DNA from 4 places in the Vibrio gazogenes genome. Region 2 is predicted to be linked to each of the others. Evidence: predicted binding sites of a transcription regulator. Region 2 holds the regulator's gene; each other region holds the start of a gene.

Region 1 (7,709 bases), 170 kb from region 2:
AATACTTCGTCACGTATCAAGCGCTTTTGCCGAGGACCCGGTACGGGTTCTCCGCGTTGCCAGATTCGCAGCAAGGTTTGCTTCACTTGGTTTTACCATCGCACCGGAAACAATGACCTTAATGCGTCAGATGGTGCAGTCCGGAGAAGTTGCTCACTTAACCGCAGAACGTGTTTGGCAAGAGCTCCATCAAGCGCTCGCAACAGATCATCCCGACATATTCCTATCCGTCTTAAGAGAGTGTGGCGCACTCGCGGTCATTTTCCCTGAAATCGACTGTCTTTTCGGGGTGCCACAACCGCCGAAGTGGCATCCTGAAATTGATACAGGCAAACATACATTAATGGTTCTGCGTCAATCGACACGTCTTTCGACATCGCTTCCGGTCAGGTTTGCAGCGATGGTTCATGATCTTGGCAAAGGAAAAACACCACCAAGTGAGTGGCCAAGCCATAAAATGCATACACACACCGGCTTAGCCTGTATCCGTACGCTTTGCGAACGGATTCGAGTCCCGGCGGAATATCGGGATTTAGCATTAATCGTCTGTGAACAACATAGCAATGTTCACAACGCTGCTATTTTGAAACCGGCAACTTATCTCAAGATACTGAATAAAATGGATGTATGGCGCAAACCGGAGCGACTTGAAAGTGTGCTGCTTTGTTGTCAGGCAGATCATCAGGGGCGATTGGGCTATGAAGAAATACCCTATCCACAAAAGTTACAGTTTGAAACCGCTTATCAGGCTGCACTTGCGATTGATGTTCAATCGATCATTGCCGAAGGCTTGAAAGGTTCTGAGATTCGGGATGAATTAGACAAACGCAGAGTCGCAGCAATCAAAGCGGTTTTATCGCGGTAATCCAATCCGTAAGACCAAAAAAAACGCCTCAGAAGAGGCGTTTTTTAATTCATGATAAAGCCGCGATTAAGCTTGACCTTTCACTTCTTTCAGACCGTTGAAAGGTGCACGTTCACCCAATGCTTCTTCGATACGGATCAGTTGGTTATATTTTGCAACACGATCAGAACGGCTCATTGAACCAGTCTTGATTTGACCTGCAGCAGTACCAACAGCCAGATCAGCAATTGTTGCATCTTCAGTTTCACCACTACGGTGAGAGATAACAGCAGTGTAACCAGCATCTTTTGCCATCTTGATTGCAGCCAGTGTCTCAGTCAGAGAACCAATCTGGTTGAATTTGATCAGGATAGAGTTAGCAACACCTTTCTCAATCCCTTCAGCAAGGATCTTCGTATTTGTCACGAACAGGTCATCACCAACAAGTTGGATTTTGTCACCTAGCAGTTCAGTTTGGAATTTGAAGCCGTCCCAGTCAGACTCATCCAGACCATCTTCGATAGAAACGATAGGATATTCTGCAACCAAGCCTTCCAGATATTTAGAGAACTCTTCAGAAGAGAAAGTTTTACCTTCACCTTTCAGGTCGTAAATGCCTTGCTCTTTGTTGTAGAACTCAGATGCAGCACAGTCCATCGCCAGAGTCACGTCTTTACCCAGAACGTAGCCAGCTTTCTCAACAGCTTCTTTAATTGCAGCAAGTGCAGCAGCATTTGATTCAAGGTTAGGTGCGAAACCACCTTCATCACCAACAGCCGTGTTCAAGCCTTTTGCTTTCAGAACTTTAGCCAGGTTATGGAAAACTTCTGCACCGATACGTAGTGCTTCTTTCAGTGTGCTTGCGCCAACAGGTTGAATCATGAACTCTTGAATATCAACGTTGTTATCTGCATGTTCACCACCATTGATGATGTTCATCATTGGCAATGGCATAGAGAATACGCCAGGAGTACCGTTCAATTCAGCAATGTGCTCATACAAAGGCATCCCTTTTGCTGCAGCTGCAGCTTTTGCGTTTGCCAAAGAAACAGCCAGAACCGCATTCGCACCGAACTTAGATTTGTTTTCAGTACCGTCCAAATCAATCATGACCTGATCGATAGCAGCCTGATCTTTCGCATCTTTACCAATCAGCGCTTCAGCAATTGGGCCGTTGACAGCTTCAATCGCTTTCAGAACCCCTTTACCCAGGAAACGAGACTTGTCGCCATCACGAAGCTCAAGCGCTTCACGAGAACCAGTAGATGCACCTGATGGTGCAGCAGCCATACCTACGAAACCGCCTTCTAGGTGGACTTCAGCTTCTACAGTTGGGTTTCCGCGAGAGTCGATGATTTCACGACCTAGAATTTTAACGATCTTAGACATTAATGTTTCCTCTCTTTGAATTTAAATGTCAAATCTTAGGGTAACCGTATTCCCTACCGTTACCCGTGTCCTTTTATTTCTCAATATTGCGACGCTGATACTCACCAGCGGCTTTTACAAACCCAGAAAACAGTGGGTGTCCATCTCGAGGTGTTGAAGTAAACTCAGGGTGGTATTGAGAAGCCACAAACCATGGGTGATCCGGATTCTCAATCACCTCAACCAGTTTTTTATCCGCAGATAAACCAGAAACTTTCAGTCCCGCCGCTTCAATTTGAGGACGAAGCACGTTATTCACTTCATAACGATGACGGTGACGTTCATAAATGGTTTTACTGCCATATAGAGCATGAACTTTACTGCCTTCTTCAAGATGGCACAACTGCGCACCTAAACGCATTGTTCCACCCAAATCTGATTTCTCAGAACGTTCTTCAACTTGACCTTCAGAATCGGTCCACTCGGTAATCAGACCCACAACCGGATATTGCGTTGCTCGATTAAATTCGGTTGAATGCGCGCCTTCCATACCCACAACGTGACGCGCATATTCAATTAAGGCAACCTGCATTCCCAGGCAAATGCCCAGATAAGGGATCTTATTTTCCCGCGCATATTGAGCAGCTAAGATCTTGCCTTCGACGCCGCGATCACCAAATCCGCCCGGCACCAGAATCGCATCCAGTCCTTCCAGCAGTTCAACGCCTTTATTCTCCAGATCCTGAGAATCAATATACTTGATCTGAACACTCAAACGGTTTTTCAGACCCGCATGTTTTAAAGCTTCGTTGACTGATTTATACGCATCAGGCAACTCGATATATTTACCAACCATGCCAATGACAACTTCACCTGTCGGGTTAGCTTCTTCATAAATGACCTGTTCCCATTCAGACAGGTCGGCTTCCGGTGCTTGAATACCGAAACGAGAGCAAACTAAATCGTCCAGTCCCTGCGACTTGATCAGTTGAGGAATTTTATAAATAGAATCAACATCTTTCATTGAAATAACGGCTTTTTCTGCCACATTACAGAACAGCGCAATTTTTTTCCGCTCATTGGCGGGAATGATGCGATCAGAACGACAGATCAAGATATCTGGCTGAATACCGATAGAGAGTAACTCTTTCACGGAATGCTGGGTTGGTTTCGTCTTCACTTCTCCGGCAGCGGCCAGATAAGGGACTAAGGTTAAGTGCATAAACATGGCATTTTCACGACCAATGTCTACAGCAAGCTGACGAATGGCTTCGATGAACGGTAGCGACTCGATATCACCAACCGTACCACCAATTTCAACGATTGCGACTTCATGCCCTTCGGCACCGGCAATCACACGGTCTTTAATCGAATTGGTAATATGAGGAATGACCTGAATAGTCGCACCGAGATAGTCACCACGACGTTCTTTGCGTAAAACATCCGCATATACACGACCAGCGGTAAAATTGTTCCGTTTGGTCATCTTGGTCCGGATAAAGCGCTCGTAATGCCCCAAATCCAGATCGGTTTCCGCACCATCTTCAGTGACGAATACTTCACCGTGCTGAGTCGGACTCATCGTGCCAGGATCCACGTTAATGTATGGATCGAGCTTCATGAGGGTCACTTTCAGACCACGCGCTTCTAAAATCGCTGCAAGAGATGCTGCTGCAATGCCTTTACCTAGAGAGGATACGACCCCGCCAGTCACAAAAATATACTTTGTCGTCATGTTTAACCTGAAATTGGTTGAATGAGGGAAATGGATTTCTTCTGGACGGGATGTAAATATACCAGAACCCCATTAACGCCACAACGTGAAACTTATCACACTCCCACTTTTTCTTTTTTGCTTCAAATCAAATCCAATCAGCACAATTGTAGCTCATTCTGGTTGGGCTACATTATAAGGACTTCAATCCAAAGCCAGAGTTCAATCAGAACCCTGATTTTTCTCTTGGAGCTTCACCTGTTCCCAGAAACGATCTAATTCACTGAGTGTATAGTCATCGAGTGATTGATCTTCCTGTTTAGCCAGCGCTTCGACGCCTTGAAAGCGTCTGGAAAATTTCTGATTTGCTCGCGTAAGTGCAGACTCAGGATGATGCTTTAAATGTCGAGTCAGATTCACGACCGCAAACAACAGATCACCCAACTCATCTTCGATAGCCGCAGGATCCTGCGGTGAGCAACGCACCTCTTCAATCACTTCATTCAGCTCTTCTCGCACTTTTTCCACAACAGGTGTCAAAGTATCCCAGTCAAACCCATGCTTGGCACACTTTGCTTGTAATTTATAGGCTCGGCTTAATGCAGGAAGCGATTTAGGCACGCCATCCAAAATGCTTTGCTCTTGCCGACCTGCACTGGATTTTTCTGCTGATTTGATTTTTTCCCAGTTGGCCCGAATGGCCGCTTCATTGTCAAAAACCTGATCAGAAAAAACATGCGGATGGCGACGGATCAGCTTCTCATTGACACTTCGAATCACATCATCAAAATCGAATAACCCTTGTTCTTGCGCCAACTGACTATAAAAAATGGCTTGGAAAACAAAGTCACCTAATTCTTCTTGCAGATTTTCAAAATCCCGGGCATGAATGGCATCGATCACTTCATAAGTCTCTTCCACGGTATGAGGAACGATACTTTCAAATGTCTGCTTTTGGTCCCATGGACAGCCGGACTCAGGATCTCTGAGTTGTGCCATGATCTGCTTTAACTGTTCAATTGGATGAGACATAACCTTCCTTCTGCTTCAAAGAGAAAGCGAGGAATCACCCTCGCTTTCTGTAACGACTTAACTGGCATGAGCATGTCAATACTCGTTATCCCAGTCGTTTGACTGACAGGACATCTTTCGTCTGCTCGATGCGTTGACAGACTCGTGTAAGCTCTTCCACACTGGTTAGTTCCAAATCAAAATCCATATAAACAAGCTGACGTTTATGATCGGTTCGGCTCTTCATACTGGTCACTTTGATTTTTTCATTCGCCAACAGCGTCGTAATATCCTTTAACAATCCACCCCGCTCCATCGCTTCAACCCGAACGGTCAACACGTAAGAACCAAGCAGTCCGCGCCCCCAAACGGTATCAATAATCCGTTCCGGCGCATGATGACTGAGCTCTTCCAGCTGTTCACAATCACTCCGGTGGACAGAAATACCCCGTCCCTGAGTAATGTAGCCTTTAATTTCATCACCGGGAATCGGGCGACAACAACGCGCCAAGTGCGTCATTAAATTATCGACGCCTTCAACCACCACGGCATCTTTACTCGGTGCCGGCGTGGCTGTTTTCAGCTCCTTCTCCTGTAACTTTTCAAGAACCAGCTGATCTTCTTCTTCCGCTGTCGGCTTATTGACCAAGGCATTAATGTGATTGACGATCTGGTTGATCCGTAAATCACCACTACCGATCCCGACATATAATTCATCGGGCGAATTGACGTTAAAGCGCTTCAGCGCATATTCACTGGCATCTTTCAGTGTCGCACCAATTTTTGCCAGTTCCGTTTCCAGAATCTCCCGCCCGGCTTCGAGGTTCTTCTCTCGACTTTGCTTTCTAAACCAAGCGTTAATCTTCGCCCGGGCTCGTCCGGAATGGACAAAACCCAATGCCGGGTTGAGCCAGTCTCGCGATGGGTTCGGCTCTTTGGCTGTAATAATTTCAACCTGATCACCCATCGTCAGTTTATGGGTAAACGGAACAATGCGTCCGGCGACCTTCGCCCCAATACAGCGATGCCCCACTTCTGAATGAATATGGTAAGCAAAATCCAACGGTGTTGCGCCCATCGGCAAATCGACAACATCCCCTTTGGGCGTAAAGGCGTAAACCCGGTCATCGAATACCTGACTGCGCAGCTCATCCAGCATTTCACCGGAATCCGACATCTCTTCTTGCCAGTCAAGCAGCTTGCGCAACCATGTAATTTTTTCATCATAGCCACGATGTCCGGCAGAACTACCCTCTTTATATTTCCAGTGGGCAGCAACCCCCAATTCCGACTCTTCATGCATCTGGCGAGTTCGAATCTGAATCTCAATCGTTTTCCCTTCAGGACCAAGAATCACCGTATGAATCGACTGATATCCATTCGGTTTCGGGTTGGCGACATAGTCATCAAATTCACTGGGTAAATGTTTATACTTGGTATGAACCACCCCGAGAGCCGCATAACAATCCTGAAGTTTCTCGGCGATAATCCGAACCGCCCGAACATCGAATAACTCATCGAACGCCAGGCTCTTTTTCTGCATCTTACGCCAGATACTATAAATATGTTTCGGACGTCCGCTGACTTCGGCATGAATGTTTGACAGATGCATTTCTTCACGCAGATCTTCAACAAACTCCTGAATATATCTTTCACGAACAATCCGTCGTTCAGACAACTGCTTGGCAATCTGTTTATAGGTATCCGGTTGTTGATAGCGAAATGCATAGTCTTCCATTTCCCATTTCAACTGACCGATTCCCAGACGGTTGGCTAATGGCGAATAGATATTGGCACACTCTTTTGCCGCCTGACGTCTGATTTCGTCAGGTTGATCTTTCACTTCACGGAGATTACAAATTCGTTCAGCGAGCTTAATCACGACGCAACGGAAATCATCAACCATCGCCAGAAGCATCCGCCGGACATTATCCACTTGCGTTGAGGCTTCACTGCCTTGCATCGTGACATTCAATTGCCCGATAGCGGCCATCTCCTCAACACCATCAATCAACTTGATAATGTCTTTGCCATAGCGTTCTTGCAAAATTTCAGCATCGAGCAATCCACCAGACACAATTGGAAACAGTAACGCTGCGACTAACGTCTCTTGATCCATCGATAGCGTCACCAGTATTTCGATCATCTCACGACCACGCCACAGTAACAGCGGCCCGGCCGGATGATCGACCACTAAGTTTTCCATCTGTCGATAGACCTGTTTCAGTCGCTCCGCGATTTTGGGGTCTCGCACAATACTGGCGATCCACTTATCGGGTTCAAATTGTTCGTCTGGGTTCAGATGTGCGCTTCTTACCGCAACCATTATTCTCTATTTCGTCCTAGTTTTATGTTCGTTTATTGAGGGCCCGTAGTTTGACTTTGACCCTATCGCTATTGATGAGTTCACCTCACCTGACGGTTTTACAACCCACGTTACATTTTGGTAAACAAAGCCATCGATTCCAGATGACTTGTGTGAGGAAACATATCCAGCATCCCCACTTTCTCTAACTGATATCCTTGCTGTAACAACTGCTGACTATCTCTGGCCAGTGTCGCGGGATCACAGGACACATAAACCACGCGCTGAGCCCCGAAATCAGACAGCAACTCAATAACACCTTTTGCGCCAGCTCTGGCAGGATCGAGCAATACTTTATCAAATTTCGCCTGTGCCCACTCGATGTCGATCAACGTTTTCTCAAGATTCGCCTGATAAAAAACGGCATTGTGAATCTGGTTGAGTGCTGCATTGTTACGCGCTTGAAC
Region 2 (7,709 bases):
ATCCGATATTCAGTGAGATCCGAGGCAAAGGTTTATTGCTCGGAGCGGTGTTGACCGAAGCCTGGCATGGCAGGGCACGTGACATACTACAGGCTGCCGGTAAAGCAGGTGTGCTCGTTTTGGTTGCCGGGCCAAATGTGGTTCGTTTCACACCGTCACTGGTGATTGAGAGTGACGATATTCAAGAAGGCTTATTACGCCTGGAAAAAGCCATTGCATCATTAACTTAGTTTAAACTTTAGCTCAGGTTCGCAACGATCCTGAGCTATGCTTATAGTCAGACTGGTTTCATTCCGAACTCAGGGTTTTCAGGGAGAGACATCCATGCTTGTGGTTCGTCCCATAACAATGACTGACTATAATGCGCTCTATCATTGTGCGATAGAGTCTGGTTATGGTTTTACATCACTGCCTGTCAATGAAGCGCTGTTGTCTCATCGCATTGAACATTCAGAAGCGAGTTTTGCAAAAACGGATGTTCAGTCTCCGACTGATGAGAGTTACTTGATGGTCGGGGTGGATAGCGAAAGTGGCCGAATTGCCGGTACAACCGCAATCGAAGCCTATGTCGGCTGGGATACGCCTTCCTATTCTTATCATATTAGTACCATTCTTCATTCTTCCCGTCGTTTGGGCGTCAATAAAATCGTGAAATTACTGACACTGGGCAATAACTATATCGGGAGCTCAGAGTTGTGCACGCTGTTTCTTTTACCCGAGTATCGCGCCGGTCTCAACGGGCGTTTGATGTCAAAATGCCGCTTTCTGATGCTGGCGGAACACCGGGAACGCTTTGCTCAAACGATTATTGCTGAAATGAGAGGTGTCTCGGATGAACAGGGAAACTCTCCGTTCTGGCAATGGTTGCAGGAACATTTCTTTTCCATTGATTTTTCGCTGGCAGATTATTTAACGGGGTCGGGGCATAAAGGATTCATTGCTGAACTGATGCCAAAGTTACCGATCTATATCAATCTGCTCAGCCCTGAAGCCCAAGCTGTGATTGGGAAGGTGCATGATAAGACCAAACCTGCTTTAAAATTATTGGAAGAAGAAGGTTTCTCCTGCCGTAATTATGTCGATATTTTTGATGCGGGCCCAACCGTTGAATGTGACTTACGCCATATTGAATCGGTCAGGCATTCGGTGTCTGCGACGGTCAAAGTGGCACAGCATCAGAGTCGGCAGAAAGTCATACTCAGTAATACTTCATTTGAATTTTTCCGGGCGACGATTGCTGAGGTCGATTTTCACCCGGAATCTGAGACTGTGATTATCACGCCTGAAATTGCTCAGGTTTTGCTGATTCAGTCTGGTGATCGGGTTCGTTTTCTGATGATTCGTTAATCTCTTGGATCTGAGAACAGGAACGCGATGGCAGCCCAAGATAATTGATAAAGAAGGAGGCGCTATGACGCTGGACTCATTGTTTGCCGCATTATGGCAAGACTATACAACCAGACTCTGTCCATCAGCGCAGCGGATTCATAAATTATTCCAAGAAGATAATCCGTTAATCAATGATCATATTGCGTTGCGGACATTTAATTTGCCGCAAGTAAGCCTTGAAGTGATAGTGGAGCCATTGGTTCGACTGGGATATGTTTCGAAAGGGCATTATCAGTTTGAACGCAAAATGTTAGCCGCACAGCACTTTGAGCATCCGAATCCCAAGTTACCCAAAGTGTTCATCAGTGAGTTGGAAGTTGAACGTTGTTCTGAATCTTTGCAAAAGATCGTGAGAAGTTTGGTCTCTCATGTCCGGCCCGAGATGGTTGCTGATGCTGATTTTCTTTATGGTGGACGTTTATGGCCGGTGTCACTTGAGCAGTATTATCTATTGGCCGAAGAAAGTGAGTATGCCGCTTGGGTTGCTGCACATGGTTACGGTGCAAACCATTTTACCGTGAGTGTGAATCAGTTGGCCCGTTTTAATCAGGTCGCGGACGTTAATGCTTATCTGCACCAGCATGGTTTTGTGATCAATTCATCAGATGGTGAAGTGAAAGGCTCACCTGAGTTATTTCTGGAACAGTCATCGACCATGGCTGATCGGGTGGCTGTTGAATTTGATGAAGCGGCGTTGTTGGTTCCCGGTGGTTTTTATGAATTTGCTAAACGTTACCCGATGGCAAATGGCATATTGTATCCCGGATTTGTTGAAGCTTCCGCGGACAAAATTTTTGAAAGTACCAATAATCAGTGATGTATTATTTTCAATTGTAGTAAATAAAAGAGCCACCGCGAGGATGGCTCTTTTGTTGGTTCAAGCTGAAAAAATCATCTGGTACCGTAAACAACGATTGTTTTTCCGTGGGCTGAAATAAGGTTCTGCTCTTCAAGCATTTTCAAAATGCGACCGACGGTTTCACGAGAACAGCCGACAATCTGGCCGATCTCCTGACGAGTAATCTTGATTTGCATTCCGTCTGGATGCGTCATTGCATCAGGTTGTTTTGCCAGATTCAACAGTGTCTGGGCAATACGACCAGTCACATCCAGAAAAGCCAGATCACCGACTTTTTGGCTGGTGACTTGAAGGCGGCTTGCCATCTGTCCTGCCAAACGCATTAAAATGTCTGGGTTAACCTGAATTAACTGACGGAATTTTTTGAAGGAAATTTCTGCAACTTCGCAGGGAGATTTCGCTCTGACCCAAGCTGTCCGCTCTTGACCTTCTTCGAATAAACCAAGTTCACCGATGAAATCACCCTGATTGAGATAGGAAAGGATCATCTCTTTTCCTTCTTCATCCTTGATCAGAACTGCAACAGATCCCTTCACGATGTAATAAAGCGTTTCCGCTTTTTCGCCTGCATGAATCAGCGTACTCTTTGAAGGGTATTTATGTATGTGACAATGTGAAAGAAACCACTCTAATGTTGGATCGGTTTGAGGTTTACCTAGAACCATAATATCTCTCTTCCTCTGCAGGGTATGCTTGCTGCTTTCCATGTTTTCGCGAAGCTTTTGAACTGAACACGTTTAAACTGAACATGTCCCCGAACTAAACACTTAGCATAAAAGCACTTGAGAAAGCCTGCAAGTTGTCTTCTGTTTCGGTATCAAATAGTATCCTTTTTCTTACACAATTTCTTGACTTTAATCGTGTCAGGACCGTGATTTGGTACGCAAAAACGTGCGCATGGTCACGGTATGGAAACTAAAAGAGCCCGATTCGTACCATTGAATCGTGATCAGCCAATTTTTCCTGTTTCAATCAATTGCTGGAGAATCGGACGGACTATCAACTCCATGGCAAAACTCATCTTCCCACCGGGGACGACAATCGTGTTATGACACGACATAAATGAGCCATCAATCATTGCTAACAGGTAAGGGAAATCGACTTTTTTGATGCCAAGTAAGCGGATGACCACAAAACTCTCATCCAGACTCGGAATCCCTTTTGCACTCAGGGGATTCGATGTATCTACTGTTGGAACTCGCTGAAAGTTAATATGTGTCCGGGAAAACTGGGGCGTAATATAATTTAAGTAATCATCCATTGAGCGGACGATAGAATCCATCACTGCTTCTCTGGAATGTCCTCTGTCCCGGGTGTCTCGGACATATTTCTGGATCCACTCCAGATTGACGATCGGTACCATGCCAATGAGAAAATCGACATGTTGGGACACGTTGGTTTCACCATCAACCACGCCTCCGTGGAGCCCTTCATAAAAGAGCACATTGGTATCATTGGGGAGATCCTGCCATGGCGTGAATGTTCCCGGCATCTGATTATAGGGAACTGCCTCATCAAATGTATGCAGATAGCGGCGAATTTTCCCCGTTCCAGTACGGCCATATTCCCGGAAAAATTCCTCCAAAGTAGGAAAATCGTTTGCCTGCGGACCGAAATAACTGATATGGCGTCCCTGTTCTCTGGCCTTACGGATTTCGACATCCATTTCAGGCCTGGTGAAACGGTGAAAACTGTCTCCTTCAACCCAAGCTGGCTTAATTCGCATCATATTGAACATTTTGCGAAAAGCTTCTGAAGTCGTTGTTGTTCCGGCACCTGAAGAGCCGGTTACTGCAATAATCGGATGTTTTGCTGACATGACATACCTTGTCTTATCATTCCTTGTCGTGCACTCAATCAATCGATTTCTCGAAAAAAAACGAGAAATCGATTTCACTATATCATGGAAATTGGTGCTGTCATCGGACAATTCATGAATTAACGATATCTGTTTTGTTGAATATCTACGGATTCGTGAAGTTCGGAATAGACGATGACTGCTTCTCCGGATTGAATCTGCTGTTTGACTTGAGCGACCTTCTCTTCAAGAGAGATTTCGTGCTCACCGTAGTCGGTTCCTTCTCGGAGGATAAACTCTTGGATCAGATTATCGAGTGTATCCGGTTCGAGCGTTTGCCAAGGAATAATCATGATGATGACTCTCTATACTATCACTCGGGGATTTCTGTATAGGGGGTATATTAACGGATTTCGTGTGATGTTTCGCAATAATCATGATTTTTCGTGCAAGTGATGATATACACGCTCGTGGTTGTTCACGATACTCGTGGTTGCTCACGATAATAGAGCGGCAGCATCTCTTCCAACCAGAAACGGGGTTTGAGAAGCGTACCACTCAAAAAGCCTACATGTCCGCCGTGTTTCAGCAGTTGATAATTGATCGTTTCAGGGAGTGGCTGGTTTGGAATCACGGCATCCGTCATAAATGGATCGTCTTGTGCGTGTAAAATCAGCGTTGGCAGACGGATTTGCCCCAGCTTCGAGATTGCCGAACAGCGTTGGTAGTAGTCCTGTGCATCACAAAACCCGTGTAATGGTGCGGTGATCAAATCATCGAATTCTTGTAATGTTTTCAGCTGTCGAATCAAGGATTGGGTGATAGGAATCGCTTGTCGTAAGGTGCCTAATTTACGATAAACATTCTGCTTGAGTGAGTGGAGGAGATAAGCCTGATAGATACGTGAGGCTCCTTGATTGATACGGTTCGAACTGTCTCTTAAATCAAAGGGAGCAGAGATAATGGTTGCACTATCGACAAGTGGTTGTTCGGCAAACTCTGCCAGATAATTTGCCAGCATATTCCCACCGAGCGACACACCGGTAGCCATCTTGTAATTTGACGGAAAACGTTGATGGATCTGCTCCAGAAAATAGCGTGGATCGCTGGTTTCTCCGGAATGGTAAGCCCGGGGGAGGCGATTCGGTTGCCCGTTGCACCCACGAAAGTGCATCATGACAGATAACCAGCCTTGTTGAGCAAAAGCATACATCAAGCCATTGGCATAAGGGCTGTGAAAACTACCTTCCAGGCCATGAAATAAAATAAACAGAGGCTTTATTTGGGCGCTGGGCTGCTCAGGGTCTTCACTCCAAGCCAGACTCAAAATATCATCATCCGGTGTCGTCAGTGTTTCCCAGTGTGGTGAAAATAAAGGGGTACGTCGAATCCATCTGGGGAGCACTGTCTGAATGTGTGATGCTGCACCGCCTGACGCTGGATTGAAGGTCAGTAATCTATTTTTGCTCACGTTCTGTATCGTGTTGCTCACCGCGATGACTTCCTCTATTTTTTGTGTTTGGTATATGTCGATGAAAATGACGCAGGTTTTGCGAAAATCTGAGCCAGATGATCGGCTGCCAGTTCTTTGCAATAGCGTTGCGTCATGAATTGTGAGTCACCGGGCTGTAATTTGAGCTGATTAATACAATCAACCAAATCGGACTGTTGTTGTTTTTCCAATTGCAGCTCAAATTGAAGTGACTCGCGATAGAGTGTATCCGGTAGATGAACTTTGAGCTTTCTTCGCAGTTCCCGGTAGCTGTTCAGCAGTGCTTCGGTTGAGCTAATGCTGGTCAGTACGCTATGCCAGTCTTGTTGCTTAATACTGAGTTGCTGTTCATCGAGCCATTTCAGAAGTAAGAGTAAATTGACGTTACCGTGGTAGTTGTTTTGTAGGCTGAGACAGGCTTCTTTGACCTCCCGGACACTGTAATATCGCAAACTGAATTGCCAAAGTCGTTCCAGTGTCAGGGACATCGATGTCTGAATCATAAAGTGTTGAACTCCTGTTCCATCTGTTCTAGGCGCTCTTGGTGTTCCATCCATTGAGATTCAAGTTCCTCAAGATCAGATTTACTTTGAGCCTGAAGCGCTAGTACCTGAGTAAGTTTAGCTTTATTCTGCGTGTCATACAGAGACGAATCGCCTAATTGTTGTTCTGCATCGCTGAGCGTGGTTTGTAATTTATCGATTTGCTGTTCTAATTGTGTCAGTTTCTTGCGAATTGGTGCGGTTTGCTGACGGAGTTCTGCTTCTTTACGCTTTTGTTCTTTTTTCGCCGCGGCACTGAACGGACTGTCTTTGGTTGACGTTTGCTCTTTTTTATCCTGTTTTTCTTGTTTTTGCTGATCGGTGAGCCAACGGTAGTAATCGTTGAGATCACCATCGAATGCGGCCACTTTGGCATCATGCACCAGATAAAAATCATCTGTGGTTGCCCGAAGCAGATAGCGATCGTGGCTGACGATGACCATTGCTCCTTCATAAGTTTGCAATGCGAGTGTCAGTGCCTGACGCATGTCGAGGTCAAGGTGGTTGGTCGGTTCGTCCAGTAACAGGAGATTGGGTTTCTGCCAGACGATCAATGCCAATACGAGTCTTGCTTTTTCACCACCGGAGAAGGGCGCGACTTTTTCGAGGGCTTTATCGCCTTGAAAGCCGAAGCTACCGAGATAGTCTCTTAATTGCTGTTCGGTATGATTCGGTGCGATTTGCATTAAATGTTGTAAAGGGGTTTCTTCTGGATGAAGGGTTTCCAGTTGATGCTGGGCAAAATAACCGATTTTAACCCCCTGAGAATAGGTTAGGTCGCCACTCTGCGGCTGTAAATCTCCAGAGAGTAATTTGATCAGCGTTGATTTCCCTGCCCCATTACGGCCAAGCAAACCGATTCGACTGCCGGGCACCAGATTCAATTTGATCTGGTTGAGAATTGTGACGTGATCATATCCGGCAGCAACTTCATCCATCATCAAAATCGGGTTCGGCAGAGCCGTCGGCTCTCTGAATTCAAAACTAAAAGGATTATCCAATTGCGCGGGTAGCACCTTTTCCATTCGTTCTAGTGCTTTAACCCGACTCTGTGCCTGACGAGCTTTGGATGCCTTGTAACGAAAACGGTCAATATAGCTTTGCATATGAGAAATTTGCTTCTGCTGTTTCTGATACATCGCTTGCTGAAGAACCAGTTTTTCGGCTCTCTGATTTTCGAATGACGAATAATTACCGGTGTACTCGTGGAGTTGCTGATTCTCGATATGGATAATCCGGCCGACAATCGGATCAAGAAAATCCCGGTCATGTGAAATTAAGATCAGTGTGCCCGGATAACTCTGTAGCCAACGTTCCAGCCACATGACGGCATCGAGATCCAAGTGGTTGGTTGGTTCATCGAGTAACAGTAGATCTGAGCGACATAATAATGCCTGAGCCAGATTCAGGCGCATCCGCCAGCCGCCGGAAAATTGCGTCAGATGCCATTGCATCTGTTCTTGACTGAACCCAAGACCATCCAGTAATTCAGACGCTCGGGCCCGAATACTGTAACCTCCGATCGTTTCTATATGACCGTGCAGTTCTGCGACCCGAGTGCCTTCTTCAAGTTGCTCTGCCTGTTGCAACTGTTTTTCCAGCTGGCGGTATTCCCGATCACCATCGATC
Region 3 (7,709 bases), 340 kb from region 2:
TTGGTCGTTCAATCAATGAAGATCAGCGTGTGGCACGTCGTATGCACCTGCTCAGTCAGTTTATATCATTGCGAATACCGACATAACTGAAGCAGGCCAAAAGGGTGTTTCAATCCCTTTTGGCCTGGTACTCACTCAGCCCATAGATGACCTTCGATAAGGTTCAGGGCAATCAATATCAGTAAAAATTACGGACAAGGGTTGGGGTAGGTCGTGGCAATGTCATTGATTTTGCCGATGATCTCATCCGACAATGTGACATCAATACTATCGATATTACTTTTTAATTGATCTAATGTCGTCGCACCGATGATGTTGGAACCGACAAAAGAGCGCTGGTTGACGAAAGCCAGCGCCATTTGCGCCGGATCGAGTTGATAATCTCGGGCAAGTTGAACATAAGCTTCGGTAGCTTTGATTCCTTGAGGAGTGAAGTAGCGTTTAAAACGTTCAAAGCGTGTACAACGTGCTCCTTCCGGTTTGGCGCCATCGAGGTATTTTCCACTGAGAATGCCAAATGCAAGTGGGGAGTAAGCCAGTAATTGCACCCCTTCAAAATGACTGATTTCTGACAGGCCGATCTCAAAGCTACGGTTCAGTAGGTTATATGGATTCTGAATCGTGACAATTCGAGGTAAATCATGTTTTTCGGCTAAGCGAAGATAGGTCATCACGCCCCAAGGGGTCTCATTGGAAACACCGATATAGCGAACCTTTCCTGCCCGGACGAGATCCGTCATCGCTTCAAGTGTTTCAATCAATGTGATTTCTTCTTGTTCCGGAAGTTCGGGATAGTTGAGTGTTCCGAAGCAGTTTGTCTGGCGTTGTGGCCAGTGGAGTTGGTACAAATCGATATAATCGGTTTTCAAGCGCGCGAGACTATCGTCAATGGCTTGATGGATATTACGGTGATCCAGGGCCATATTTTCCCTGATCTGAAGTGGATTTCTTGGTCCGGCGTTCACTGGCCCGGCAACTTTGCTTGCCAGAACGATTTTCTCTCTCTTACCTGACTTTTCAAGCCAGTGGCCGATGAATTCTTCTGTTCTTCCCTGAGTCTCCGGAGAAGGGGGAATCGGATAGACTTCTGCCGTATCAATGAAATTTACGCCTCGTTCGAGGGCGTAGTCAAGTTGGCTGCAAGCATCATCACATGTATTTTGTTGACCGAAGGTCATGGTACCAAGGCAGATTTTACTGACTTCTAATGTTGAGTGAGGCAGCTTTGTATAATGCATATGACTTCCTTTCTTGTTAGAGAACCAATTATCCAGTAGCTCTGACTGCATATCTTCATTAGGTTTGAGCGTGGTTATATATGCTTCGTCATTCACTATAAGCGAAATTCCTACCGAAAAGGAAATAGAAATTAATCGTAAAAGATTGGTGACGAGTTACAGCATTGCGCTGAACAGCAAGGTTGGAACGATACTCGTTATGGTGCCGTTGTCAGATGTAAATGATGCCGTATCTATATGAAGTGATGAGCGAGGATCTGCGCGGTAAATTGCGTCCGTAGATAAAACCCTCGGGGACGTGTACGGATTATTTTTCCGTTATAACCGTAAGCTTCCGTTTTGACTCGACTATTGGCTGCTTTCGGGCGTAATTGAAGGATTTCTCCATGTCTGGCTGTGACTTGTTCGATCTGCCCTAGCACAATGAACTCCATGAGTTCTTCCCAGTCATTTTTGAGTTGTGCTTCTTGTTCAGGTGAGGGACTCCATAACAGTGGTGCACCGACTTTTCTGTCAGAGAGCGGAATATCGCGTTCTCCTTCAACGGGAATCCAGAGGACTCGTGACAATTTGTTTCTGACATGGCTGTTTTCCCATGTCAAACCATGGACACCTGTGAGTGGTGCCACGGAGACAAATGTGGTTTCGAGTGGCTTGCCAACATAGCTGATGGGAATACTTTTCAGTTCAATTCCCAGTTTTTCAAAATCTTGTTGCGGTTTGCTTCCTGCTGTTGCCCCCAAATGCCATTCGAGAAGTTGCCCGACCCAGCCTTTATCTTTTTTCAGATCCATCGGGACTTTCATCCGGGCAATGGCTGCAAGTTCTGCAAAACTGAGTCCGGCTATCTCCCAAGCTCTGTCAAGTAATTCACGCTCTGTTTTTGGTTCTGGTCTCATAAGATCTTTCGGATATTCGTGGCGGAAGCGCATCAGTTCAGGATGTAATACGCGCTAGTCTAACAGATGAAATGAGAGGTCGTCATGGTTTGTCTGAAAGTGCTGTTCTCTGATGATGTCCTCAGCTTATCCACAGGATTCTTATATGTGATGATTTATTGTTTCACTATATGGATAAATATACAGGTTTTTTCGGCGGGTTCTGTTATTTTTTCAGCGAAATCTCGGTTGTCGTGTGGATAAAAATGGTAGTGGTTGATCTTTGTTCAATGTGGTGAGGCGATTGATCCTTGTGAATCCAATTGGGATCGTAAGTATGATGTCTGTTGATTTAACTTATTGATAAGTAATTATTAGTTTAATTTTTATAGTGGTCGTTGAAAGATTTATTGTGAGAGGAAGATCTAAATATTGTGAGTAATCTATCACTTTTTCACATAGTTACTCACAGAAAAGGTGAATAAGATCCGCTAAATTTGTCATCTTGTGTTAATAAGTTACTTATCCTGATGTGAAATATCAAATTTAGTCCACGGGGGATTTTTGTTTTTATTGTCAATGGATATTTGCTACATCTGGGGATCTATGAAAAAATCAGGAGAAGTTAAATTTTATTAGAGGTTTGCCAGTGATAGATGGCGATGGTTATCGACTGAATGTCGGAATTGTAATCTGCAACAACCATGGTCAGGTATTCTGGGCGAAACGATACGGACAACACTCTTGGCAATTCCCTCAGGGCGGAATTGATCATGGTGAAACTCCGGAACAAGCGATGTTCCGAGAGTTATACGAAGAGGTTGGTTTAACAAAAACGGATGTGAAGGTCATTGGTTCTAGTCGTCATTGGTTAAAGTACAAACTTCCCAAACGATTGGTACGCTGGGATTCTCAACCTGTCTGTATTGGACAAAAACAGAAATGGTTTCTTCTGCGTTTAGAGAGTCATGAGTCTAAAATTAACATGCAGCGTGGAGTAACCCCTGAATTTGATGGTTGGCGTTGGGTGAGTTATTGGTATCCGGTAAGGCAGGTTGTTTCCTTTAAACGTGATGTTTATCGGCGGGCAATGAAAGAGTTTGCTTCTATTGCGATGCCATTTAAAGCACGGAAAGTAAAAGGTAAACGGAAAGGGAAAAGAGGATAAACATGCTCTCTCAGCTTCGGGACATTATGGAACAGGTTTCAAAAGTTGAAGATGTTCATCAGGCCTTCGATATTCTGGTGCAACAAACCTGTGAAGCGATGAATACTGAATGCTGCACGATTTATCTCGCCAATGAAGAAAAATTACGCCTTGAATTGATAGCGACGCAAGGGTTGAAATTTAAAGGCAATAAAATACATATCGGCTTTGACGAGGGGTTGGTCGGATTAGTTAAACGTTCTGCTGAACCGATCAATCTGGCCGAAGCCTCTAAACATCCTGACTTCAAATACTTCAGACAGCTTGGCGAAGAGGTGTACCAAAGCTTTTTAGGTGCCCCTATTATTTACCGCAAACAAGTGCTGGGTGTTTTGGTTGTCCAGCAACGTTCTCCTCGCCAATTTAGTGAAATCGAAGAATCCTTTATGGTGACGCTTTCAGCCCAGTTGGCTGTTTTGGTTGCACATGCGCAGTCTCAAGGGCTCTGGTCTCTGGCGAAACAACAACCGGTCGTGCGTGGTATTGGGGTTTCTCCGGGAGTCGCCATTGGTGAGTTCTGGTGGGATAACTCTCAACCGGAGCTAGAGAATGTTTTGCCAGCGTCGACGCTTGACGTCAAGAAAGAACAGGAATGGTTATCCAGAGCGGTTGAAAAGGCTCTGAGCGATTTTCGGCGAATGCGTAAGAAATTGGATGGTGACATTCACAAAGAAACGCTGGCTATTTTTGATCTGTTTACCCATTTACTCAATGATCCGATGTTACGTAAAGATCTGAAAGAGCAGATTCTCAAAGGTGATCGAGCTGACTGGGCTTTACGTCAGGTGGTTGAAGCATATGTCGAACGTTTTTCCCAAATGTCGGATGTTTACCTGCGAGAAAGAGCTCAAGATGTCCGGGAGCTCGGGCAGCGGATGTTGTACTTTTTGTACAACAGTGAACAGGACGAGTTGACGCTGGAAAAGCCGATCATTCTTGTCGTCAGAGAATTAACCGCCTCAATTCTGGCCAGTATTCCAAAAGATAAACTCTTGGCTGTTGTCTCACTCGAAGGTGCTGCTAACTCCCATGCCGCGATTCTATCCCGAGCCTTGGGAATTCCTGCCATTATGGGTGTTTCTTTAAATTTTAAAGAGATTAATAATCAATTAGCGATTGTCGATGGTTACAGTGGCTTCATTCATATTTCACCGGATTCCGAAGTTCTGGCCGAATACCAAGAGCTGATGGAAGAAGAAGGTGAATTGTCTGAAATGGTCAATCAAAGCCTTGCCGAGAAAGCGATTACGAGCGATGGATATCCGGTCAATATTTTGTTGAATGCAGGGTTGAATACCGAAAACAATACCGCAGTGAATCAAGGGGTAGATGGTGTCGGTTTGTACCGGACTGAAATCTCGTTCTTATTACAGAATCGTTTTCCTTCCGAAGAAGAGCAGATTCAAATTTATCGTCAGGTACTATGCTCGCATCCCGACAAGATGGTTGTGATGAGAACATTAGATGTCGGTGGTGATAAACCTTTACCTTATTTGCCAATTGAAGAAGATAATCCATTTTTAGGGTGGCGTGGTATCCGTTTCACACTCGATCATCCGGATATTTTTCTGATTCAACTTCGGGCGATGCTCAAAGCCAGCATCGAGACGAGTAATCTGGGTATTCTGTTACCGATGATTTCCGGCATGAAAGAACTCGATGATGCACTTGCTTTTATTGAACAGGCATTTATGGAAGTTTCGGCAGTGGATGAACGGGTGAAAATGCCTGCAATCGGGATTATGCTCGAAGTGCCATCGATGATTTACCTTTTACCTCAGATGGCTGACCGAGTTGACTTTATCTCAGTGGGAACAAACGATCTGACGCAATATTTATTAGCGGTTGATCGGAACAATGCCCGGGTTGCTGATGTCTATGAATCCATGCATCCGTCAGTCTTGATGGCGTTAAAACATATCTCTGATGTGTGCCATCAGCATCAGATTAATGTCTGTGTGTGTGGCGAGCTTGCCGGTGATCCGATCGGGGCGTTGCTTTTAATCGGTATGGGGTATCAGACATTGAGTATGAACACCGCGAATGTTGCGAAAGTGAAGTACCTCATTCGTCATTCAGAAGTCAAAACGCTGAAAAAACTTGCATCGCAAGCGCTGATGCAAACTTATGGTCATGATATTTATAGTATGATGCGGACTTATTTTGAAGAGTTCGGTTTTGCTGGCTTTATCCGCGCTGGCAAACATTAAGTTAATCTAAGGAACGAACGTGACCATCACTTTTGTCTTGTTGTTGATTGTGTTAGGTGCTTTTGTCGGCGTTATGGCTGGGCTATTGGGCATTGGTGGTGGCTTAATTGTTGTTCCGGCTCTGTTATTTTTATTTCCCCATATCGGTATCGCACCTGATATCGCGATGCAAGTGGCTTTGGCAACCTCTCTCTCCTGTATTATTCTGACCTCCGGCTCTTCTGCCTTGAATCATTTACGCTATGGCAATATTGATTTATTAGCCGTGAAATGGCTGACGCCTGGAATTGTTGCCGGTGGATTGATTGGCGCGACGCTTGCTGACGAGATGCCGAGCGAATATCTGCCCAAAGTATTTGGGGTGATTGTTTTTTTTCTGGCAACACAAATGTTTCTCTCGATTCGTCAGCAGGTTACGAAACCGATGCCCGGGCAAGGTGCAATGTTATTGAGTGGGAGCTTAATTGGTATGATTGCCAGTTTGGCTGGTATCGGCGGCGGGGCGTTATCGGTGCCTTATCTCAACAAACATGGCGTAGAAATGCGTAAGGCGGTTGGTACATCATCACTTTGTAGCTGTGTGATTGCATTGTCTGGGATGGTGGGATTTATCTGGCACGGTTTTTCAGTGAAAAGCCTGCCTGAATTTAGTCTCGGATATGTTTATTTACCTGCTTTGTTGTTTATTTCCTGTGCGTCGATATTTACGACCAAAGTGGGAGCCAAGTTAGCGACTGAGTTACCGACATCAGTGTTGAAAAAGGTGTTTTCTGTTTTTCTAATGTTTATATCTGTTTATATGTTGCTGCGCTGAGCGTGGTATGTCATAAACCATTTTATATTGAATAAAGAGTAATGATTTATGTCTCAGGAATTCCTGCAGTTTCCGAATATTGATCCCGTCTTAGTCTCCATCGGGCCGCTTTCGATCCGTTGGTATGGTGTTATGTATCTGCTAGGGTTCCTTTTTGCAACTTGGCTTGCAAACCGAAGAGCGGATAAAAAAGGCAGCGGGTGGACGAGAGAACAGGTTTCTGACCTTTTGTTTGCCGGATTTGTAGGCGTCGTCATTGGTGGGCGCATCGGGTATGTTCTGTTTTATGGGTTTGAGTATTTTCTGGCCGATCCGTTATATCTGTTTAAGGTCTGGACCGGAGGGATGTCTTTCCATGGTGGTTTACTTGGTGTGATTACGGCAATGCTTTGGTATGCAAGGCGCAATCATCGCCAGTTTTTTGCCGTTGCTGACTTCGTTGCGCCACTGGTTCCATTCGGACTCGCGTTGGGGCGTTTAGGGAATTTTATGAATGGGGAGTTGTGGGGAAGAGTGACACATGTACCTTGGGGAATGGTCTTTCCTGGTGCGGGACCGTTGCCGCGTCATCCTTCTCAGTTGTACGAGTTCTTTTTGGAAGGTGTCCTCTTGTTTATCGTCCTTAACCTCTTTATTCGCAAACCTCGTCCAGCGGGCTCGGTTGCCGGACTGTTTCTCATCGGTTACGGTGCTTGCCGTACGTTTGTTGAGTATTTCAGAGAGCCGGATGCACAATTGGGTTTGTTTGCCGGGTTTATTTCGATGGGACAAATTCTTTCTTTACCAATGATTTTAGCTGGAGCACTGTTGATGGGTTGGGCTTATCGTCGTCATTCAGGTGTATCAGCACAATAAATCGACATCTTAGAGTAATGATTATCAGGTTGGCTAAATGGCTTTAAACGTATTAAAGACGAAGTTATCGAGACATATAACCGGGGACGCAAGAGCCCCGTTTGAGACTTGTTTGTAAAGATTCCCCGATGAAATCATTCGTCGGGGAAAATTGTGTCGTTATATTGCGACGGGCGCTTTTATCGATGGATACGGGTCATAGCCAACGATTTCGAAATCTTCAAAACGATAGTCATAAATCGATTCGGGATGGCGTGAAATACGTAATTCCGGTAACTGTCGTGGTTCTCGGGTGAGCTGTGTCTTAATTTGTTCCATATGGTTCGAATACGCGTGTAAATCACCAAAACTGACCACAATTTCATGAGGTGTCAGATTGCATTGTTGGGCGAGCATATGGGTGAGCAGCGCCAATGAGGCAATGTTATAAGGTAACCCGAGGAAGCTATCTGAACTACGAATGTATAATTGTGCAGAGAGCTTGCCGTTTGAGACATAAAACTGATA
Region 4 (7,709 bases), on a different replicon from region 2:
GAAATGTTTATATACTTCCTCATTCATCCATTTTAATGTCGCGATGGCATCATAATTCTCCCGTCCCCCATCAATATTCGGAATCCATTGATTATGGCTGCGCGAATAATCGAGATAGAGCATGGAAGCCACGGCATCAACCCGAATGCCGTCAATGTGGAATCGGTCAAACCAGTACAACGCGTTGGAAACCAGAAAACGGCGCACATGTTCACGCCCCATATCATAGATATAAGAATTCCAATCCTGATGCCAGCCACGACGTGGGTCCGGATCGTGATAGAGCGGCGTCCCGTCAAAATTATTCAGACCATGTCCGTCAGCCGGGAAGTGTGCCGGCACCCAATCCAATACCACACCGATATTCGCTTGATGACACTGCTCGACAAAATACTTGAAGTCATCCGGTGAACCATAACGACTGGTTGGTGCAAACAAGCCTATCGGCTGATAGCCCCACGACCCGTAAAAAGGATGCTCGGCCACCGGCATCAGCTCAACATGGGTATACCCCATATCAATCAGGTAAGGAACCAACAGATCAGCCAGCTCCCGATAGTTAAGAAATTGCCCATCAGGACCAAGTTTCCATGAACCGACATGCAATTCATAAAATGACAATGCTTCTTTGCGTTTTTCCGTGATTGGTCGGTTTTGCCAAGCCTCATCCTGCCAGACATAACGCTCATGATCATAAGTCACAGAAGACAATGACGGAAACTGTTCAGCGTAGAATCCCCACGGATCGGCTTTATGGGGTAACCCTTCACCATTCGGACCTTTGAGCTCAAATTTGTATTGTGTACCTTCCGTCATGTCCGGAATAAAGATGCCCCAGATACCATAATCAAGTCGCTGCATCGGATGACGCCGTCCATCCCACTGGTTAAAGTTACCGATCAGAGAACAAGATGAAGCGTGAGGCGCATAAACTAAAAAGCGAATCCCCTCGATCTGCTTACCGCCTCGTTCCAGCGTGACGAACTGCGCACCAAGATGTCGATACATCTCAATTGGAGTATGTAAATCATCATATTCGGCATAGATTGCATGGTACTGGTACGGATCATCAAGGATCTGCTCTCCCCCTTTCCAGCGCACCAACAAACGGTAGTGGGTCAAACGTAACCCCGTTTCCGACTGGAGAATAAAACCACCACCACTCTCTTCCGGCGACATTTCAATCGGGTCTTGTTCATCGAGTAACACAAAAACTTGGAGCGCACCGGGCATCCACACGCGAAGAACCCCTTGCTCGGGAGAAATAAATGGCCCTAAAAAGGCAAATGGATCAGCAAATGAAGCCTGTACCAGTTTCTGATAAGTCTGCTGTTTTTTTGTCAACTTCTGCTTCTGAACGGTTTTCAATATCCTTACTCCTAGCCTAACGAACCTGTCTGTTTACCCGTAAGCAAACCGATACCCTATCTTGACGCGGTCAATCTGTTGATAAAATCGATCTGTTGATAAAACAACCTAATCTGCAGTGTACAAAACAACCCGATATGATTGAGTGACAGCAATTCAATTTATCGATGACGCCTGTCACAACCTACCGTTGTTGTGCTCTCATCGCCGAAATGCGTGCTGCCAGCCGTTGTATCTCGGGCTGTGAAAGTAATGTTTCTAACGGTTGACTGAGCTTACGTCGCCAATTGGGATATTCCTCAACCGTTCCCGGAATATTGACGGGGTTATCCATTTGTAACCAATCTTCCAGTTGAACACTCATCAGTGCCGATGCACCGGCAGCCATATGTAAATGCATGGCCTCACACAGCGCGTCACTCATCGGTACGGTCATCGCATCCCGTCCGACACTTTCAGGCAGCAAACCATGCCCAGCGATCGAATCCAAAATCGCTTGTTTATGATGTAAGCGGACATCCATTCTGAATTTGAATTGCGCCTCATCAGGATAAAGACCGATGTCGTGCCCCATTTTTAGATCAAGACAGTGCCAAAACCCTCGTAACGTCGGCATGTCATGAGTACATAGTACAGACATCGACTGAACGGTATAATGGGCCGGAGAAAAATATCCCCCGTCCTCAGCCGTTTGAAAAAAGAAAATTTTATAGGAATAAATACCGGCATCCGCTAACAGAGCAACGATTTCTTGTGGGACGGTGCCTAAATCCTCACCAATGATACTGCACTGATGGCGGTGAGATTCGAGTGCTAAAATGGCGAGTAGTTCATGGACGCGGTAATAAAAATAAGCCCCTTCCGTCGCCTTTTCTCCCCGGGGAATCCACCAAAGTCGCAGCAATCCCAGAATATGATCGATCCGCAAGGCGCCACAAGATTTCATGTTGGCACGTAGAAGCTGAATAAAGGGTTCATAAGCCTGATGTCTAAGCGTCAGCGGATTGAGTGGGGGCAAGCCCCAGTTCTGCCCAAGTGGTCCCAGTTCATCCGGTGGCGCACCAACACTGACATCGAGTAATAAATCGCCCTGATCCGCCCAAACTTCAGCACCGGATTCAGCAACACCAACCGCAAGATCGCGATAGAGTCCAATCACCATCCCCTGCGCTTCAGCAGCACGTTGGACTTCCTGAATCTGTTCATCAGCGATCCATTGCATGTAAAGATACAAATTGATGCGCTCCTGATTTTCGCGCAGATAATCTTGTACCGCTGCACAGTGAAAATGCCGATAGTGCTCGGGGAAAACCTGCCATCCCCAAATATCGGCATCTTGCTCACACAGGTCAGCATGAATGGCATCAAAGGCTGCCTGCGATAGTAAGGACTCACCACCTTGCTCAACAAAATCATGAAATGCCTGTCCACGTTCAGTCAGTGAATCCAAATGCTGATGTTTGAAGGTCGCATAGAGCAGCGGCAGAATGGACATTTTCAGCGCAGTAACATCGGTATACTGAACCCACTCACTGGCTCTGACCGCACTCAGGCGTTGGCAGAAATCGGGACTCGATATCCGTTGCTGTGCCTCTGGACAGTCGCTCAATTCAGGAATCGCACTTACATCAATGTATAAAATGTTCATCCAACGACGAGAAGAAGGACTGTATGGGCTAGCACTTTCAGGATAAGCCGGGAACAAAGCATGAATAGGGTTTAAGCCGACAAAATTTGCGCCCAATTCCGCCATTTTGATCACAAGCCGTTTCAAATCACCGAAATCACCGATCCCCCAGTTCTGCTGTGAGCGCAGGGTATACAATTGCACACTGGGGCCCCACAATTTCTTTCCTTGCTGTAATGCGGGTTGTTTGAAACACGCAGGGGGAGCCACAATGATTCGAGCCTGATAAGGGCTCTGACGCCCTTTGCGTAACACAAATAAGGTGTGATACCCCATGGGAAGCACGGTCGATAAAGAAAAAACCAACGGCCCGCCTTCATCACGCGCATCGCTGACAATCTGCGACTGAAGGTAACCTTCGTAACGCTCTCCTTGCTCTGTTTCCAGCGTCCACTGAAAATCACTTTCTCTTGCACTACTGCCAAGATGCAACGGCACTTCGATGACTTGATCGGCCTGACCAAACAAAACCGGCTCCAGTATCGGTTGTTTATGAATTCTCTCCGCCGAATGAAGTAATGCTTCCTGTGACTGCGTCTCGTAACCTAACGCATTGAGTAAGTATTCAAGCGTCTGACGACTGACAACCGATTCTTTGCCTAAATTACTGGTATAACGTTCGGCAATCCCGGCTTGACGGGCGACCGCCAATAAGCAGTCTTGTTCAATTTCCATGGGTGCTCCCCTGATATGAAGTGATGACACTCTAGTCACCGTTCGCGTCCGATGGTCAGCCGTTCTCAACCACCGCCGGCATACCACGCCATCACCTTAGCGTGGGACCGATTTAAGCTTCCATATATGGTCGACATAATCACGAATACTTCGATCTGAACTGAATTTACCGACCAAGGCTGTATTCAAGATCGCTTTTTTCGCCCACCCTGCCGTATCGCGATACTGCGCATCAATCTGACCATGCGCTTCGATATAGGAAGCAAAATCAGCAAGCACCAAGTAAGGATCACCGCCATCCAAAAGACTTTCATAGGTGGCTCTGAGTTTTCTCGGTTCTCCGGGAGTAAATTCTTCACCGTTCAGTAAATCAAGCGAAGCTTTGAGTAACGGATCCGCATTGTAATAATCAAATGGGTTGTATCCGCTAACTCTGAGACGATTGATATCCTCGACTTCTAATCCAAAAATATAGATATTCTCATCACCAACTTCTTCCCGAATCTCAACGTTTGCCCCATCCATCGTTCCGATCGTCAACGCGCCATTCAGCGCCATTTTCATATTGCCGGTCCCGGATGCCTCTTTACCTGCCGTTGATATTTGCTCAGACACATCCGCTGCCGGAATGATGATCTCAGCCATACTGACCCGATAATCGGGAATGAATACAATTTTCAATTTGTCATTCACCCGCTCATCACTGTTGATCTTCTCCGCGATCTTATTAATCGCATAGATAATCTCTTTGGCAAGGTAATAGCCCGGAGCGGCTTTAGCCGCGAAAATGAACACTCGGGGCACCATGTCAAAATCGGGATGATTGAGCAATCGGTGATACAGCGAAAGAATATGCAGCATATTCAAATGTTGCCGCTTATATTCATGAAGCCGTTTAATCTGCACATCAAAAATAGCGTCGGTATTCAGCTCAATGTCCATATTGGCTTTGACCCACTTAGCCAGACGGACTTTGTTGTCTTTTTTGACCGCCATAAATGCCTGCTGAAACTCGCTATCATCAGCCCATTGAGTGAGTTGTGCGAGCTCATCCAGCGCAACTGGCCAGTGATCCCCTATTTTTTCGGTAATGAGATGGGATAATCCCGGATTACAATACTGCAACCAGCGCCGGGGGGTGATGCCATTGGTGACATTCTTCAGCCGATTCGGATACAGTTCATTAAATTCGGGAAATAGGTCTTGTTTCACCAACGCAGAGTGGAGTGCGGCAACGCCATTGACCGCATAGGATCCGACAACAGAAAGGTTTGCCATTCTCACCATCCGGTGAAAGCCTTCCTGAATAATCGAAAGCTTTTGCTGCTTATCACCATCTCCGGGCCATTTTCCCCGAACTTCCTGTAAAAAGCGGTGATTGATTTCATAGATGATTTCCATATGGCGCGGTAACAGACGCTGAATCAACACCTCATCCCATGTCTCCAACGCTTCAGGCAACAAAGTGTGATTGGTATAGGCAAATGTCTGGCGACAAATGCCCCATGCATCTTCCCAAGACATGTTTTGTTCATCGACGAAAATCCGCATCAGTTCAGGAATGGCAATAGCTGGGTGGGTGTCATTGAGCTGAATTGTTTCATACTGGGGCAACTCTGCCAGTTGATGTCCTGCCGCCTGATGACGGCGAAGAATATCCCGGACAGAAGCAGCACTGTGAAAATACTGCTGCATCAAACGCAGTGTCTTCCCTTTTTCATGGTTATCATTCGGATAGAGCACTTTGGTAATGTTGCCGGCATCAATCAAACCGTGCTGTGCCTCAAAGTAGTTGCCGTTGTTAAAGCTTTCTAAAGAAAATGGTGCAATCGCCCGACATTCCCATAAACGCAGCGGATACACCGTCTCACTTTTATATCCGACCACCGGAATATCCCATGGCATCCCCTTAACCGTCATGCCCGGAACCCATTTGCGTTTTTCCTGCCCGTCAACCGTTTCGGTGGTGACATAACCGTAGAAACCGATTTCCTGTGCCAGTTCTGGTCGTGCAACTTCCCACGGATATCCTTCAATCCCACACCAGGCATCCGGAGCTTCTTTCTGGTGGCACTCTTCGAACGACTGTTTGAACAAACCATATTCATAATGCAGTCCATAACCGACTGTCGGAAATTCCTGTGCCGCCAGTGAATCCATAAAACAAGCAGCCAAACGTCCTAAACCACCGTTCCCCAACGACGGATCTCGTTCTTCTTCAAGCAGGTCGGTTAAATCAAGCCCCAGATCAGCCACGGCGTCAGCAATAGCTTCATAAACGCCCATATTGAGTAAGTTATTACCGGTCAAACGGCCAACCAGAAATTCCAGAGAAAGATAATTGACACTTTTCGCATTCAGAATCCGCTCATCCTGCTCAGTTTCCAATAGGTCAAATGTGGTGAGTTCTGCTAACGCGCGGGACATGGCCAAATACCAAGAGCGCTTAGTCGCATTTTCGACGGTTGTCGCGTAAGTTGATGTCAGATGACGCTTAACATTCTCCAGAAATAACGTCTTATCAAACGACTTCTGCAATACTGCTTTCATCGTAACCCCTCCCAAACAGGTAACGAGCTGACTGAAATCCGCCTCCGCCAGTCTAGGAACGAAGATATGTCAGATATGAAGAGACTGTTGCAGTCACTTCCGTTCAGTCATAAAAATCATATGGTATACAGCAGCCTTACCATGTTGAAATGTGATGCATGTCAACTTCTGTGTTGGGCATGATTCACAATACCTTTAGATAGTAACCTTAGTCGTAAAATTGAACTCCTTGTGTCTTTTCCAGTCAATAAAGTCTACAAAAAGTGACAAATATCACATATTGATAACATAATATCTAATCAAAGTGCCAGTGATATAATATTTTTTTCTCAATTTTTCGTCTTAACCAGACTTAGTCAACGGCTTCCAAAGTTACAATATCAGAATGTAAGTAAACACTTACAATCAGTTGCGTTCTATTCAGAAAAGCATATAGACAAGAAAATTCACAGATGTGTGATTGAAGGTGATAAAAATAAAGGCATCAAATGATGCCTTTACAATGCTTATATGACGATCTATGCGACTCAGAAACTCAGTGGAATCAGTTCAATACCGAGGACGGCACTGAAGCTCATCACCACAATCAACGAGTGCTTGAACACCGTTTTTGACCATGCTTCGAAGTTATCCGACGTCATGCGACGGAACGTCACTCGGGTCCACATAAAGCAAACAACCGAAGCAACGACCAAGTATTCGTAACTTGTATTGCCGACGAGGTATAACCCCAACGCCACCACATTGAAGGCAACCACATAAGCCATCATATGTTTGCGAGCTTTATCGATCCCTGCAACCACCGGCAGTACCGGAATCCCCGCCTGACGGTAGTCCTGAAGCCTGAACATCGCAATCGCATAAGAGTGCGGCATTTGCCATAGGCAGAATAAGCTAAACAGCAAAACACCTTCGAGACTGATGTAATTGGCGACTGCCAGATAACCAGCCAATGGTGGCACTGCGCCAGAAATACTCCCAACCAGTGTGCCGTAGACAGACATCCGCTTGTACCACATCGTATAAAAGAATACGTAAAAGACATAACCCAATAAAACCACAACAGCGGTCAGTGGGTTGGTCTGTTGGTACAGCAGTGCTGTTCCGGCAAGTAGCAAGACAATGGCGTAGATAAATGCATGATCGACATTAATCTCACCACGTACCAACAATCTTTGGCTGGTACGTGCCATTTTGCTATCAATATCACGGTCAAAAATATTATTGATGACACACCCTGACGCGATGATCAAAGCTACACCGGCCAGCGTACAAAGCAGTAACATTGATGTTGCTGATTCAGTCTTAGCTGCGAGAAAAAATCCCGCAGCCGTAGAAATCAGGTTCCCAACGATAATGCCCGGTTTGGTGATCGACAGATACCCTTTAATCATCAGTCTGCGCCTACATCATCATATTGATGTTCAGG

What was found. The regulator CRP, encoded in region 2, controls carbon source genes, mostly activating them, when cyclic AMP is high. The targets are predictions, from matches to a motif close to TGTGANNNNNNTCACA.
Region 1: a site for CRP is predicted at 4,032-4,047, ahead of pyrG (CTP synthase). Genes of this name have one in related genera too.
Region 3: a site for CRP is predicted at 2,550-2,565, ahead of rppH (RNA pyrophosphohydrolase). Genes of this name have one in related genera too.
Region 4: a site for CRP is predicted at 6,543-6,558, ahead of MKS89_RS15845 (glycogen/starch/alpha-glucan phosphorylase). Genes of this name have one in related genera too.

Annotation. Positions count from the first base shown of each region.
Region 1 is NZ_CP092587.1:485,063-492,771, reverse strand. It holds partial or broken gene MKS89_RS02280 (multifunctional CCA addition/repair protein) at 1-865, shown strand, start outside; gene eno (phosphopyruvate hydratase) at 932-2,233, opposite strand; gene pyrG (CTP synthase) at 2,307-3,947, opposite strand; gene mazG (nucleoside triphosphate pyrophosphohydrolase) at 4,149-4,958, opposite strand; gene relA (GTP diphosphokinase) at 5,044-7,263, opposite strand; gene rlmD (23S rRNA (uracil(1939)-C(5))-methyltransferase RlmD) at 7,374-7,709, opposite strand, start outside.
Region 2 is NZ_CP092587.1:316,894-324,602, forward strand. It holds gene MKS89_RS01380 (aspartate aminotransferase family protein) at 1-230, shown strand, start outside; gene astA (arginine N-succinyltransferase) at 325-1,347, shown strand; gene MKS89_RS01390 (DUF1338 domain-containing protein) at 1,412-2,206, shown strand; gene crp (cAMP-activated global transcriptional regulator CRP) at 2,281-2,913, opposite strand; gene MKS89_RS01400 (phosphoribulokinase) at 3,198-4,067, opposite strand; gene MKS89_RS01405 (YheU family protein) at 4,187-4,399, opposite strand; gene MKS89_RS01410 (hydrolase) at 4,525-5,517, opposite strand; gene MKS89_RS01415 (TIGR02444 family protein) at 5,553-6,041, opposite strand; gene MKS89_RS01420 (ABC transporter ATP-binding protein) at 6,038-7,709, opposite strand, start outside.
Region 3 is NZ_CP092587.1:657,608-665,316, forward strand. It holds gene MKS89_RS03030 (DUF1127 domain-containing protein) at 1-86, shown strand, start outside; gene MKS89_RS03035 (NADP(H)-dependent aldo-keto reductase) at 189-1,238, opposite strand; gene mutH (DNA mismatch repair endonuclease MutH) at 1,472-2,137, opposite strand; gene rppH (RNA pyrophosphohydrolase) at 2,766-3,284, shown strand; gene ptsP (phosphoenolpyruvate--protein phosphotransferase) at 3,287-5,533, shown strand; gene MKS89_RS03055 (sulfite exporter TauE/SafE family protein) at 5,553-6,347, shown strand; gene lgt (prolipoprotein diacylglyceryl transferase) at 6,396-7,202, shown strand; gene MKS89_RS03065 (thymidylate synthase) at 7,362-7,709, opposite strand, start outside.
Region 4 is NZ_CP092588.1:47,221-54,929, reverse strand. It holds gene glgB (1,4-alpha-glucan branching protein GlgB) at 1-1,344, opposite strand, end outside; gene malQ (4-alpha-glucanotransferase) at 1,553-3,724, opposite strand; gene MKS89_RS15845 (glycogen/starch/alpha-glucan phosphorylase) at 3,827-6,280, opposite strand; gene cyoE (heme o synthase) at 6,808-7,674, opposite strand; gene cyoD (cytochrome o ubiquinol oxidase subunit IV) at 7,685-7,709, opposite strand, start outside.